DNA from 4 places in the Streptomyces sp. SS1-1 genome. Region 3 is predicted to be linked to each of the others. Evidence: riboswitches for the same ligand, from Rfam matches in the RefSeq annotation. Region 3 holds a riboswitch; each other region holds the start of a gene.
The links. A riboswitch is a leader RNA that binds a small molecule or an ion and turns the genes downstream of it on or off. The one in region 3 is predicted to bind cyclic di-AMP.
Positions count from the first base shown of each region.

Region 1 (3,551 bases), 120 kb from region 3:
CAGCGCCATCCGGTCGTCGGCGGCGTGCAGCGAGCCGACGTGGACGTGGTTCAGCCCGCGCTTGCCCCGGACGAACACCTCGTACAGCGGCCAGTCCTGCTTTCCGGTGCTCATGCCACCGCTCCCTTCTCCGCGCGGGCGGCCTGCTTGGCCGCGTGGGCGGTGGCCGCCTCCCGCACCCAGGCGCCCTCTTCGTGGGCGCTCCTGCGTCGTTCCATCCGCTGTGCGTTGCACGGGCCGTCGCCCTTGATGACCCGCATCAGCTCGTCCCAGTCGGGCGTGCCGAAGTCGTGGTGGCCGCGCTCGGCGTTCCAGCGCAGCTCGGGGTCGGGCAGGGTGACGCCGAGCTTCTCGGCCTGCGGGACCGTCATGTCGACGAAGCGCTGGCGCAGCTCGTCGTTGCTGTGCCGTTTGATCTTCCAGGCCATCGAGCGGGCGGAGTTGGGCGAGGAGTCGTCGGGCGGGCCGAACATCATCAGGGAGGGCCACCACCAGCGGTTCACGGCGTCCTGGACCATCTCCCGCTGGGCCTCGGTGCCGCGCATCATCGTCATCAGCAGCTCGTAGCCCTGCCGCTGGTGGAACGACTCCTCCTTGCAGATCCGCACCATCGCGCGCGCGTACGGCCCGTAGGAGCTGCGGCACAGCGGCACCTGGTTGCAGATCGCGGCGCCGTCCACGAACCAGCCGATCACGCCGACGTCGGCGAAGGTCGTCGTGGGGTAGTTGAAGATCGAGGAGTACTTCTGGCGGCCCTCGATGAGCCGGTCGGTCAGGTCGGCGCGGTCGGCGCCCAGGGTCTCGGCGGCCGAGTACAGGTACAGGCCGTGACCGGCCTCGTCCTGCACCTTCGCGAAGAGGATCGCCTTGCGGCGCAGCGAGGGCGCCTTGGTGATCCACTCCCCCTCCGGCTGCATGCCGATGATCTCGGAGTGGGCGTGCTGCGCGATCTGCCGGATCAGCGTGCTGCGGTAGCCGTCCGGCATCCAGTCCCGCGGCTCGATGCGCTGGTCGCGCGCGATCGTCGCGTCGAAGTGCTCCTCAAGCGGCCCTTGTGGGGGCGCCTCGGTGGAGTGTGAGGTCGTCATCGCTCCCGCTTCCCAACCGACCATTCGTTCGGTACCAGTGTGACGTGTTTCGGCGAGCGGAGCAAGAGCTTTGCGGGGCACCCGGACGGCTACCGTCCGTGTTCACGCGAGCGCGTGGCGCCGCAGCGCGGCCCCGCCGCCATTCCCAGCGTCGAAGGTCACAAAAACGTATCGGACATTTCACACGTCAATCTTCACTGCAGGCACACAAGTTGGCTAAGTTACTGGCTCAGGACGCGCGTTGAACTCCGGCGAACCCCGCCGGGACGAGCGCCCTCCGCCGAGTCGGCGTGCCCTGCGGGGCCGCGGAGCCGGGGACCCAACCGAACCATGGGGTGAATCGACCCGAGGCCGTGACGGGCCGGGTCGTAGGGCACACCTTCCGACGCGAACGCCCGAACCCGTCAGCTAACTCGGTAGGCGGAGTACGGAAGGAGCACGTCGCCCATGGCGCCGGAACGCACCGGTATGCGCAACTCCGCGCTCGCCTCGGCAGCAGCCCTCACCTCGGTGGCCCTGCTCGGCCAGTCGGCAGGTGCCGCCCAGGCGGACGAGGGACCGAGCCGCGAGGAGGTCAGCCGGCGGGTCAGCTCGCTCTACGACCGGGCCGAGACCGACACCGGGACCTTCAACGCCACCCGCGCCTCGTCGACGGGACCGCGCAACCGCGTGGGCGCCCCGGCGGCCTCGGGGCGCGACGGTGACGGCGGCCGGGGCTCGGCCGCGCTCGACGAGGTCGCCCGGCAGTGGTTCGACGTCGCCCGCTCCAAGCTGGGCCCGACGGTTCCGGCCGTACTGCCGAAGGACCGGGCGCCGGAGCGGTCCGCCCCGGCGCGGTCCGCACGCCCGTCGGGCGGCGACGGCGCGCGGGAGATATCCGGGCGCGCCGCCCCCCTGGAGCTGACCGCCGGATCGGGCGCGCCGGTCGCCGAGTTGCCGGCCGGTACGGCCCGTCCCGCGGCCCTGGGTGAGCTGACCGCGGGTCCTGTGGCGGCGCTGCCCGCGTCGGGTACGCCTGCCCTCGGGTCCGGCGGCGCCCTCGCCCTGCCGGCGCCGACGCCGACGCCGACGCAGGCCACCGCGCGGCCGGAGGTGGACCAGCGGTCCACGCTGCGCGCGAGCAAGGAGCGCAGCCAGCGCAAACTGGCGCAGGCGCGTGAGCTGCTGACCGCACGCGCCGGCCGCACCACCCCGGCGCTGGAGGCCCCCTCGGCCACCCCGGCGCCGTTCCCGCCCGCGGCGCAGAGCCGGTGGGACGCCCTGGAGGCGCAGAGCCCCGCCGACATGACGACGGTCCCTCCGGGGACGACGGCTCCGGCGGACGCCGCGCTGGGGCTGGGTGCGGAGTTGAGTGCCCCTCAGGGGTTCGCTGGCGCGGAGGCCGGGTTCGCCGGGGCGGACGCCGGGTTCGCGGGGGCGGGCGCCAGGTTCGCCGGGGGCGGCCAGACGGGGGGCTTTCCGGTGGTCGGGCAGACGGGGAGCTTTCCCACGGTGGAACAGACGGGGAGTTACCCCGCCGTGGCACAGACCGGCAGCTTCCCTGCCGTCGCTCAGACCGGCAGCTTCCCCGGCGTCAGCCAGACCGGCAGCTTCCCGATGGTCGACCAGACCGGTGGCTTCCCGACCGTCACCCAGACCGGGAGCTTCCCGGCGGCGGCCCCGCAGGCCGGGGGCTTGCCTTCGGCACCGCAGACGGGGGGCTACCCCGCAGCGGCCTCGCAGACCGGGGGCTACCCCGCGGCGGCGGCCCAGACCGGGGCCTATCCCGCCGTCGACCAGACGGGAAGCGTCCCGGCCGTTGCGCAGGCGGCCAGTTACCCTACGGCCGCTCAGACCGGCAGCTTCCCGGCCGTCGATCAGACCGGCGGCATCCCCATGGTCGACCAGACCGGCGGCTTCCCGGCCGTCACCCAGACCGGGAGCTTCCCGGCGGCGAGCCCGACGGGGACCGGCAGCTTCCCGGCGGCCCCGCAGACCGGCAGCTACCCCGCCGCCGCCCCGGCCCCTGCCGCCCCCGTCACCGCGCCGCAGGACAGTCGGGCGCTGAGGGCGCTGGAGTTCGCCCGGGCGCAGATCGGCAAGCCCTGTGTCTGGGGTACGACCGGTCCGACCACCTTCGACGGCCCCGGACTCACCCAGGCCGCCTGGAAGGCCGCCGGTATCGCCCTCCCCCGTACCGCCCAGGAGCAGGCCACCGCGGGGCAGGGCGTCGCCCTGACCCACCTGGAGCCCGGAGACCTGGTGCTGTACCACGCGGGCCACGTCGGCATCTACTCCGGGAACGGCATGATGATCCATGCCCCGGGCCCCGGCACCGTCGTCCGCGAGGAGTCCGTCCAGTACGCCGGAGAGGCCGCGATCCACAGCGCGATCCGGCCCGCCTGAGTCGGCGTCACTCCGGCGCCGTACGACGACCGCCCCGCCTCCACCGGGTGGGGCGGAGCGGGGCGGATCCGTCGGGGG
Region 1 is NZ_WBXN01000004.1:814,898-818,448, forward strand. It holds gene paaB (1,2-phenylacetyl-CoA epoxidase subunit PaaB) at 1-114, opposite strand, end outside; gene paaA (1,2-phenylacetyl-CoA epoxidase subunit PaaA) at 111-1,088, opposite strand; cyclic di-AMP (ydaO/yuaA leader) riboswitch at 1,357-1,527, shown strand; gene F8R89_RS36590 (C40 family peptidase) at 1,536-3,473, shown strand.
Region 1: linked by a shared signal. The riboswitch ahead of F8R89_RS36590 (C40 family peptidase) and the one ahead of F8R89_RS05325 (C40 family peptidase) in region 3 are both predicted to bind cyclic di-AMP.

Region 2 (3,551 bases), 2.5 Mb from region 3:
CCGGCCTTCACCAGTTCGTCCAGGGCGCCGACGATCTCCTCGACCGGCACCTCGGGCTTGTCGAAGTGCGTGTAGTAGAGGTCGATGCGGTCGGTGCCGAGGCGGCGCAGCGAGGCGTCGGCGGCGGCCTTGATGGTCGCCGCGTTCAGGCCCTGGAAGTCGGGGTGCTGGCTGACCTTGGTGGCGATCACGACGTCGTCCCGGTTGCCGCGCGCCTTGAGCCAGTTGCCGATGACGGTCTCGGACTCACCGCCCACGTTGCCCTCGACCCACGCCGAGTAGGAGTCGGCCGTGTCGAGGAAGTTGCCGCCGGCCTCGGTGTAGGCGTCGAGGACGGCGAAGGAGTGGGCCTCGTCGGCGGTCCACCCGAAGACGTTGCCACCGAGGCAGAGCGGGGAGACCTCGAGGTCGGAGGAGCCGAGTTTGCGCAGTGCAGTCATACCAGGGATCAACGACCCCGGCGGTGGCGCCGATTCCGCTCCGGGGATGAATTCCCTGTGAAGGGGCGGGCGGGCGCACCGAAGACCGGCAGCCCTGACGTCGGGGGGTCGTCGTCAGGACCGCCGGGGATCAGGTGGGGAGCGTGCTCAGGGGGTGAGGCCCTTGCCGCGCAGCCAGGCCAGCGGGTCGATGCCGCTCGCGCTGCCGTCGGGGTGCACCTCGAGGTGCAGGTGGGCGCCGGTCACGTTGCCCGTGGCGCCGACGCGGCCGATGACGTCACCGGTGTTGACCTTCTGGCCGACGCTGACGCTGATCGAGGACTGGTGGGCGAACCAGATCTCGGTGCCGTCGTCCAGGGTCAGCTCGGTCTTGTAGCCGTAGGAGCCGTCCCAGCCGGCGAAGGTGATCGTGCCGGAGTGGACGGCCTTGATCAGGGTGCCGGTCGGCGCGGCGAAGTCGAGGCCCGTGTGGTGCCCCGACGACCAGTAGGCGCCGGCCTCACCGAAGGTGGAGGTCAGGGTGTACGAGGAGGTCGGCAGCGTGTACTGCTTGGCCAGCTCGGCGAGACGCTCGGCCTCGGCCTTCTTGCGGGCCTCCTCCTCGGCGGCGGCCTTCGCCTCGGCGGCCTTCTCCTTCGCTTCCTTCTCCGCCTTGGCGGCCGCCTCGGCGACCTCCTTCTCGGCGGCGGCGACGGCGGCCGCGGCGGCCTTGCTGTCGACCTGGTCCTGCTGGAACTCGGCCTGGGCGATGATCCGGCTGCGCAGTGCCTCACCGGCGTCGGAGCCGCTCTGCGCGGTCTCCTGGCCGGTCTCGCCCATGGTGCTGAGGGCGGTGGCGGTGTCGTCCGCGGCGGAGTCGTCGCCGGAGATCAGGGGCAGGTCGGGCAGGGTGATGGCGACCGGCGGCTTGCCGCTCTGCGCGGTGGCCATGCCGCCCGCGCCGACGGCCGCTATGACGCCGACGCCGAGAACCGTGGAGCTGCGGGCGAGTCCCCCGCCGCGCTGCTTGGAGACGCGGTGCCTGCCGCGGACGGGACGGAGGGAGTCCGCGGTGGGGTTCCACTCCTCGAAGGGGCCCTCGTCGGTGCGGTCGTAGCCGAAGGTGTCGGCGGTGCGCTGACCGGGTACGAACGAGGCATGCGGGGCAGGACGGTTCGACGCCACGTGGGCGTACTCCTTTCCTTCCTTCTCGCCTACCGGGTTAGCTGACGGGTTCGGAGCAGGAAGGTCTCCTACGCGCGTATACGTGCCGTGTTGCCACGGTGGTATCCGCGCGATTCACCCCAAGGTGGTGGTTCCCCGGTTCCTTCGCAGGATTCGGCGCGTGCGCACGGAGCCGCCTCTTGTGACGGCTGGGACGACCGCGCTGCGTTATCGAACGTTAATAGACGCGGGGTACGGATTCCAAGCCGTTCCTCTTGATCATTAACGAATTCCGCCGGGACTTACGGGCCATGAGCGGTCCAAATCGGGCGAGTTGACTTCCCCGCCACACCCCCATGACTGATGACGGTGTGTCAGTTGTTATGCGGAGGGGGTTCGCGCGATCACGTTCCGTGAGAACGGCGGAGACGCCCCGCGAACCTGGGGGACGGCCGGAAAACACTCAGGGCCGGAACTGATGAGTTCCGGCCCTGAGCCTTCAGTAGCGGGGACAGGATTTGAACCTGCGACCTCTGGGTTATGAGCCCAGCGAGCTACCGAGCTGCTCCACCCCGCGGCGATGTGTCCATAGTACGCCATCGCGGGGGCCCGCCGCACACGCCTTTCCGCAGGCCCCGGCCGCGGGGGCCTCGCCGGGCGGGCGTCAGGGCGCCAGGTGGGCGTTGGGGGCCGCCGCCCGGGCCGCGTACTCGGGCAGCACCAGGACGTCCACGCCCGCGGCGGCGAGCATCCCGCTGCCGTCGGCGTCCGTGACGAAGGTGTCCGGCTCGCGCCAGGCCGTGACCACCCGGCGCACCCCGGCCGCCAGGATCAGCCGGGCGCAGGGCGTGGGCCGCGAGGCGCGGTGGGTGCAGGGCTCCAGGCTGCTGTAGACGGTGGCGCCGGCCAGCCTCGGGTCGCCGGGCGCGATCTTGGCGAGGGCCGCCTCCTCGGCGTGCACGACGGGGTCGCCGGCCTCCCGGGAGTGGCCCCGCGCCAGCTCGGTGCCGTCCGCGGCGACCACGACCGCGCCGACGCTGAACGCGGTGGGCGAGGGCGGGCACTCGGCGGCCAGGTCGCAGGCGAGGGCAAGCCAGTGCCGGTCGGCGGCGGCGGGGAGGACACCGGTGCCGGGGGCGGTCGGCTCGTAGCGCATGAGCACCACGTCCTCGATGCGCCGGGTCTCCACCAGCCGCAGCCGGCCCTCCTGGTATCCGCCGGGCCCGAAGAGCCGGGGCGCCCGGGGGTCGCCCACGAACAGCGGGGCGAGCACGAGCTGCAGCTCGTCGGCGAGCCCCTGGCGCAGCAGCTGCGTGTGGACGGTGCCGCCGCCCTCGACCATCAGCCGCTCGACACCGCGCGCCTCGCGCAGGTGGGTCAGCAGGGCCCGCCAGTCCAGGTCGTCGCCGAGGGCGACGACGTCGGCGGCGACGGGGTCCTCCCGCAGCCGCCGGGCGCCCTTCTCCGTCGTGTAGACGACCTTCTCGCCGCCGGTGTGCCAGAAGTTCGCCGCCGGGTCCAGCTCGCCGGACGCGCTGACGGTGACCTTCAGCGGGTACGCGGGCCTGCCCTGGGCGGTGCGGGCGGCCCGGCGCTCGGCCGAGTTCACAAGCAGCCGGGGGTTGTCCGCCCGGATGGTGCCGGCGCCGACGAGGATGGCGTCCACGGAGGCCCGCACCTCGTCGACCCGGTCGAAGTCGGCCGGGCCGGACAGCAGCAGCCGGTCGGGGCCGGTGTCGTCGAGGTAGCCGTCGAGGGAGACGGCGGCGGACAGCAGGACGTAGGGGTACGACGGCATCGGCAGCGCTCTCCCGCTCGGTGGATCGGGGCTGGTTTCGACGGGGCTTGGTTCAAGTTTGAAACAAACCTACACTGGGCACATGACGACTCGCTGGCTCACCCCCGAGGAGCAGCGCGCCTGGCGCGCCTACATCGCCGCCGTCGCGCTCGTGGAGGACGCGCTGGACC
Region 2 is NZ_WBXN01000004.1:3,436,333-3,439,883, forward strand. It holds gene F8R89_RS16895 (aldo/keto reductase) at 1-440, opposite strand, end outside; gene F8R89_RS16900 (M23 family metallopeptidase) at 588-1,604, opposite strand; cyclic di-AMP (ydaO/yuaA leader) riboswitch at 1,616-1,773, opposite strand; tRNA gene F8R89_RS16905 (tRNA-Met) at 2,087-2,160, opposite strand; gene F8R89_RS16910 (dihydrofolate reductase family protein) at 2,248-3,381, opposite strand; gene F8R89_RS16915 (MarR family winged helix-turn-helix transcriptional regulator) at 3,464-3,551, shown strand, end outside.
Region 2: linked by a shared signal. The riboswitch ahead of F8R89_RS16900 (M23 family metallopeptidase) and the one ahead of F8R89_RS05325 (C40 family peptidase) in region 3 are both predicted to bind cyclic di-AMP.

Region 3 (3,551 bases):
ACGACCCTGCTGCGCTCGGTGTCCTTCTTCGACGGCGCCGCGGCGGTGGGCCCCGCCCTCACCCTGACCTGGTGGGCCGCCCTGGGCCTCGGCGCGGTCCTCCTGGGCGCCCACCTGAGGACGAACACACCCGCCCCGAAGCCGACGCAGACCCGCCACCCCGCCCCCGTCGGGTAACCCCACCCGACAGCACCACCGAACCGGCCGTGCGTCCCCGCTGTAGCGGACGGGGACGCATGGCCTCGGTGCGTTCGGGCTCCGGGCTCGGTGCGTTCGGGCTCGGTGCGTTCGGGCTCCGGGCTCCGGGCTCCGGGCTCCGGGCTCCGGGCTCCGGGCTCCGGGCTCCGGGCTCCGGGCTCCGGGCTCCGGGCTCCGACTGGGAAGTGCCGCCACCCGAGTTGCCTACACCCCCGACTGACGCGCGTTCGCGCACCCGAAGGCGGCGGCGCCTCGCCGACCCCCCATCGGGTAGCCCCGTCCGACAAGACCACCGAACCGGCCGTACACCCCCGCCGCAGCGGACGGGGACGCACGGCCGCCGCGTCGCCCGGACTCCCGTCGGGAACGCACGGTCCGCCGACCGAGTCGCCCCCTGCTTCCCCCCGCTGACACGTGTTGGCACACCCGAAGGCGCACAGGCCCGCCCGGCCCGCCCCGGTCGGCCGAACCACCTGACCGGCCCTGCACCCCCGCTGTATCGGACGGGGACGCACGGCCTGCCGACCGAGTTGCCTCCCACTCTGCCTGCTGACGCGCGTTCACCCGCCCCATGGCGCACACACCCGACACCGAGACGCCGCCGGCCCTCCGGCCCGCCCCGGCCGGGTAACCCGGTTCGACGGAACCACCGAACAGGCCGTACGTCCCCGCCGCAGCGCGCCCGGACCCCCTTCGGGAACACACGGCCCACCAACCGAGTCGCCCCCTGCTCCCCGGCTGACACTCGTTCGCCCGCCCGAAAGCGGAACAGGCCCGCCCCGGCCGCCCCGGTCGGGACACGGACGGTGTCACCACCCGAGCTGTCCCCCACTCCCCCGCCGACGCGCGCGCTGACCAACCGTTACCTAGGCCGGGCGTCCGTCGGCACGGCGCCCGATCTGCGGGACGTGCCGTCGCTGACGCGCCGTCGGGGCCGGTCGGCGCCGCCCACCCACCTGTGCGTGCGCGGCGAGGGCCTGGCGGCGGGCGCAGCGGTCACCCTGCTGGGGGTGCGCAGCCGGGGCTCCGGTCTGCGGGGCGCTCGCGCCGGCGCTGACGCGTCGTCGGAGCGGGCGGTGCGGCACGCCCGCACGCGCGGTGTGCGCCGCACGTCCCGTACACGGTCGCGCCGCCACGGCTCGCGTCAGGGCGTCGTCGCGCTCCGACAGTTGACGGCGTCCCAGCCGCGTCGCGGGCGCGCGGACCGCCGCCGTGACGTCCGGCGCCGCGCCGAAACGGACCGAATGGCGTACCCCCCATCGGCGTATTCCGCACTCCGTCCACGCGCTCGTACGGCTTGCGTCACGGGCCGGACGCGCGGGCCCGTTCGAGCCTTCCGCCGCTGGTCCGGGGCTCGTCGGGCATCTGGCCACTTCCTCGAACGCAGTAGCGTCCACCCGAACGGGTGAGTGGTGAGTAACACCACAAATCCCCGGTTCCGTTGGGATTTTCGTTCTTCCGTGCGCCAAGATCCCTGACTGACGACAAGACCCCGCCGCAGCGGCGGGGCGATCCGGGCGGACGCCGAGTCCTGCCGCCGCGCGGATGACCGGTCGACAGGAGTGGATCGGCAGGAGTGGAGGACCCGAGCAAGACGGGTCGCCGGTACGGATGTTCGTTCGAACCGAGCAACCCTTGGGGTGAAGCCGCGACACCGCGGCCGGGCAACTTCGCCAGCCCGAATCCGACAGGTCATCCTTCACAGGCGGCTGACGAAGGGTTGCGCATGACTGCGCTCAATCGTGTCCCGTCGCTCATGGCCAGGGCCGGTACGGCCTCGGCCCTCACTCTCGCCGCGGTGGGCGGCTCGATCGTGACGCCCGGTCTCGCCTCGGAGGCGGAGGCCGCCACGCCGGCGACGAAGGCACTTCAGATCGCGGCCTCGAAGAAGGGGTCGCCGTACGCGTGGGGCGCCACCGGCCCGAACCGGTTCGACTGCTCCGGGCTGACGCTGTACTCGTTCAAGAAGGCCGGCAAGAAGCTGCCCCGCACGGCGGCCCAGCAGTACAACAAGACCCGCCACATCTCCGCCTCCAGCCGCAAGGCCGGTGACCTGGTGTTCTTCCACTCGGGGTCGTACGTCTACCACGTGGGCATCTACGCCGGTAAGGGCAGGATCTGGCACTCCCCCAAGAGCGGTGACGTGGTCCGGCTGCAGAAGATCTGGACCAGGAGCGTCTGGTACGGCCGGGTCAAGTGACCCCCCTGGGGGCGCGCAGGGCGCCCCCACCCCCGCCGGCGCCCTCCCGGAGCGCGGAAGGCTCCCGGCACGGGCCGGGCCCTCCGGCGCCTCCGGGGCCTCCCGGGGCCGACGGGGGCGGAGCGCGCCGCGCGGCGCCCGGTGCGGCACCACGCGGCGCTTGTGCGGTTCCTACGGCTCCTGCGGCGTCGCGACCGCGACCGGCGAGGCCGGTACGGTCCACGGCAGCTCGATGGAGACCGTCTTGCCGCCCTCCCGGGTCGGCCACACCCGCAGCCGGCCGCCGCACTCGGCGGTCAGCCAGCGAATGATCACCATGCCCCGGCCGTTGTCCTGCTGGACGGCGGCCGGCAGCCGTTTGGGGAACCGCGGATGACTGTCGGTCACCCCGATGCGCAGGTGTTCGTCCCGGTCGAGTTCGAGGTCCACCGTGAAGGTGGGCGACTGCCCGAGGGTGTGCTGGACGGCGTTCGTGGCGAGTTCGGAGACGATGAGCCGGATGGTGTCCGCCGCGTCCGTGTCCGATGGCAGCCCCCACTCGGCGAGCGTGGTGATGACGTAGGTCCGTGCCGTGGAGACCGAGGCGGGATCGCTCGGCAGAGTGACGGATGCTTCCAGATGGTCTGCCATGGCGACGTCGTCCCTTTCCGACGGGACCGCAGTCCGACACGGAGCGGAAGGTTCGAGTACGGTCCCGGACTGTGCTTCGCCGCCAGACTGCCATCACCGCGACGGTCGCGGGTGGCGATCCACCAAGATATGCATATATCTGTCGCTCGAAGCGGTGAACTCTGCGACGGCAGACCGTATTTGGGCGGCCCGGTCGGAGTAAGGAGGTGCCCATGCAGCACGGCCCGGCGGTCCGCCGCCGGAAACTGGGCGCGGAACTGCGTGCGTTGCGCACCGGGACCGGGCTCACCAGTGGCGAGGCGGCCCGCCTGGTGGGCTGGCACCAGTCCAAGGTGAGCCGTATCGAGACGGGCGCCAGCGGGGTGAAACCGGCCGATGTGCGATTACTCCTCGACGCCTACGACGTGCGGGACGCCCGGCTGCGGGAGGTGCTGCTGGCGCTGGCCGGGTCCGACGCGGCGGGCCGGCACCACTGGTGGCACGCCTACCGCGGGGTCCTGCCGCCGACGTACCGGGACTTCAT
Region 3 is NZ_WBXN01000004.1:936,835-940,385, forward strand. It holds gene F8R89_RS05320 (ABC transporter permease) at 1-177, shown strand, start outside; cyclic di-AMP (ydaO/yuaA leader) riboswitch at 1,711-1,921, shown strand; gene F8R89_RS05325 (C40 family peptidase) at 1,925-2,398, shown strand; gene F8R89_RS05330 (ATP-binding protein) at 2,570-3,028, opposite strand; gene F8R89_RS05335 (helix-turn-helix domain-containing protein) at 3,241-3,551, shown strand, end outside.

Region 4 (3,551 bases), 5.4 Mb from region 3:
GTGACGCCATGACCGACATGGAGGAGAAGTTCCCCCGCGCCCTGTGGGTGCGCCTCATCATCTACATCGCGGTGGGGCACGTCTTCGCCGCCTTCATCTACTTCCTCTTCGAGGCGGGCGGCGGAAAGTAGGCGTACCCCTCGTTCTCAGTCGAGCAGCCGCCCCCGCAGACGCTCCCGCGCCTCGGGGGTGAGCCGCAGGCCCTGCTCCAGGTAGGTGTCGACGTCGCCCCAGGTCGCGTCGATCGTGTCGAAGGCGGCCTGCAGATACTCCGCGCGCGCGTCGAAGAGAGGGCTCAGCAGCTCCATGACCTCCGGCGAGTAGGCCGAGGGCGCGTCGCTGCCGCGCCGCACCTTGTAGCGGCGGTGCTTCTCGTTGGACTTCAGATAGTCGGCGACGATCGCCTCCCGCTCGACGCCGACCGCGAGCAGCGTCACCGCGATCGACAGGCCCGCGCGGTCCTTGCCGGCCGCGCAGTGCATCAGCGCCGGGACGCTGTCCTCCACCAGGGAGCGCAGCACCTGCGAGTGCTCGCCGGTGCGCTCCGTGACGATGGAGCGGTAGGAGGCGATCATCCGGGCCGCGCCCTTGCCGTCCGCCAGGATCTCCCGCAGCTGGTCGAGATCGCCGTCGCGGACCATCTTCCAGAACTCCGCGCCGTCCGCCGGGTCGGACAGCGGCAGGTTCACATTGCGGACGCCCGGCAGCTCGACGTCCGGACCCTCCAGCTTCTGGTCCGCCGCGTTGCGGAAGTCGAAGATCGTGTGCAGCCCCAGCGAGTCGAGGAAGGCCGCGTCCTCGGCGGTGGCGTGGGCGAGGTGGCCGCTGCGGAACAGCACGCCGTGCCGCACCCGTCGTCCGTCCACGGTGGGCAGGCCGCCCACGTCGCGGAAGTTGCGCACACCGGCCAGCTCGGGCTCGGTCGACGGGATCTGCTGCGTCACGGGGGCTCCTCCCGGTCGTCCCCGCCGGCGCGGCTCGGCGGTGAGGCCGGCGAGGTGCGCCTCCGACGATACGACATGGCTGTGTGCGCCAAGCAGTTGTCCACAGGCCGCAGCAAGGGAGTAATGGTCTGAAACGGGCGAAGTGGCCTTATGTCGGTAATGATCGGTCTGGATATCCGCCGCCGTCGCATTCAGGCTTTCTGTCCGAATTGATGCCTTCATTCCAACTCGCTCCGGAATAGGGAAAGCTGGAGCAGGGTCACGTGAGGAGCGTCATATCGGTGACGGTGCGTCGCCCGTCATGCTCACGTAATCGGCCTTTCTCGCAAGGGAATTCGAGGGTGGCGGCCCTCTCGAAATGCACGCAGGGTGACCGGTGGATCCCGTAAAGGATCAAGCCGAACGTATTCGGACGGAACCCCTCACTTGTTCCCATGCGTCTTTCTCGCTTACGTTCGCCACCAATCCGGACGGACGCCTAATCCTGCCGCCGACCGGAATCCGCGCACACCCACCCGTACACGGCAGGAGCGGGGGACCCACAGGTACGTCGCCTGTTCCGGTCCCGGAACAGGCTCGGGGTCAAGTCGCGTCCCGACGCGGCCGGGCATCTCCAGCCCGCACCCGACAGCTCACCTCGCAGGCGCCGGAGAGGAATTCGCCATGCCCGCGAAGGGTAAGCATCGCCGTCCCAAGTCCCTGCGCCTCACCCGCACGATCGCCGTCGCCGGAACCGGTGGCGCCGCTCTCGCGCTCCCGCTGATCGGGGCCACCGGCGCCCACGCCGCGACCGGCCAGTCCGCCCCGCAGAAGGCGGTCCAGTCCGTCCCGGCCGCCGCCGAGAAGGCCCCGGCGCAGAAGACCTCCGCGCAGAAGACGCGCACCTACGAGGTGAAGCGCGGCGACTACCTGTCGAAGATCGCCGACGAGCAGGACGTCCGCGGCGGCTGGAAGAAGCTGTACGCCGACAACCGCGAGGCCGTCGGCTCCGACCCGTCGCTCATCCACCCGGGCCTGAAGCTCTCGATCGGCAAGAAGGCCGCGACCGCCGCCCCCAAGGCGTCGGCCCCGTCCACCGCGCCGTCCAAGCCGTCCGCGAAGCCCGCCGCGCCGAAGAAGGCCGCGACGGCCGCCCAGAGCGCCGGTGAGACGAGCACCGTCAACGGCTTCAGCGCCCCGGTGTCCACCGCCGCCGTCGGCACCTCGTACAAGGTGGCGGGCAGCATGTGGTCCAGCGGCTACCACACCGGCGTGGACTTCTCCGCCGCCACCGGCACCCCCCTGAAGGCGGTCGGCGCCGGCACCGTCGTCTCCGCCGGCTGGGGCGGCGCCTACGGCAACCAGGTCGTCATCCGGCTCGCCGACGGCTACTACGCCCAGTACGCCCACCTGTCCTCGCTGTCCGTCTCCAGCGGCCAGACGGTGACCGCGGGCCAGCAGATCGGCCTCTCCGGCGCGACCGGCAACGTGACCGGCCCGCACCTGCACTTCGAGATCCGCACCACGCCGAACTACGGCTCCGACGTGGACCCGGTGGCCTACCTCCGCTCCAAGGGCGTCGCCATCGGCTGACCCCCGCCCCACGGCGCGCCTCCCTGACACGCACGCGCACCACCTGCCTGACACGCAGCCGAAGGCCGGACCCCGATCCCCGGGTCCGGCCTTCGGTCTGTCGTGCACACCCACGCGTGGCGTTTCGGCTCTCAACATCCCCGCGTGGACCGGTATTCCGGGTTTGGTGAAGGCTTTGGCAGTGGCTTATCTCACCGCTCGTCAACCCTTTCCTACGGTCGCGTAGGTCACATCGGAAGGTGAATCATGTCCCGACGTGACAGACGATTCGAAGAGTGACAGCAGAAGAGTGATCGGGTCGTACGTCGCGGTGGGGGACAGCTTCACCGAGGGCGTCGGCGACCCCGGCCCCGACGGGGCGTTCGTCGGCTGGGCCGACCGGTTCGCGGTCCTTCTGGCCGACCGGCGTCCCGAGGGCGACTTCCGGTACACGAACCTCGCCGTGCGCGGCAGACTGCTCGACCAGATCGTGGCGGAACAGGTCCCCAAGGCCGTGGAACTCGCCCCGGACCTGGTGTCGTTCTGCGCGGGCGGCAACGACATCCTGCGGCCCGGCACCGACCCCGACGAAGTGGCCGAACGGTTCGAACGGGCCGTCGCCCGGCTCGCCTCGGCGGCGGGCACGGTCATGGTGACGACCGGCTTCGACACCCGGGGCGTGCCCGTGCTGAAGCACCTGCGCGGCAAGATCGCCACGTACAACGGGCACGTCCGCGCCATCGCCGACCGCTACGGCTGCCCGGTGCTCGACCTGTGGTCCCTGAAGACCGTCCAGGACCGCCGGGCCTGGGACAGCGACCGGCTCCACCTCTCTCCCGAGGGGCACACGCGCGTGGCGCTGCGCGCCGGCCAGGTCCTGGGCCTTCAGATCCCCGCCGACCCGGACCAGCCCTGGCCGCCGCTCCCGCCCCGCGGGACGCTGGAGATCCGGCGCGACGACGTCCAGTGGGCGCGCGAGTACCTGGTCCCCTGGATCGGGCGGCGCCTGCGCGGCGAGTCCTCGGGCGACCACGTGACCGCCAAGGGCGCGCTCTC
Region 4 is NZ_WBXN01000004.1:6,323,795-6,327,345, forward strand. It holds gene F8R89_RS30145 (helix-turn-helix domain-containing protein) at 1-12, shown strand, start outside; gene F8R89_RS30150 (DUF6126 family protein) at 9-131, shown strand; gene F8R89_RS30155 (tyrosine-protein phosphatase) at 147-944, opposite strand; cyclic di-AMP (ydaO/yuaA leader) riboswitch at 1,443-1,603, shown strand; gene F8R89_RS30160 (LysM peptidoglycan-binding domain-containing M23 family metallopeptidase) at 1,608-2,516, shown strand; gene F8R89_RS30165 (SGNH/GDSL hydrolase family protein) at 2,806-3,551, shown strand, end outside.
Region 4: linked by a shared signal. The riboswitch ahead of F8R89_RS30160 (LysM peptidoglycan-binding domain-containing M23 family metallopeptidase) and the one ahead of F8R89_RS05325 (C40 family peptidase) in region 3 are both predicted to bind cyclic di-AMP.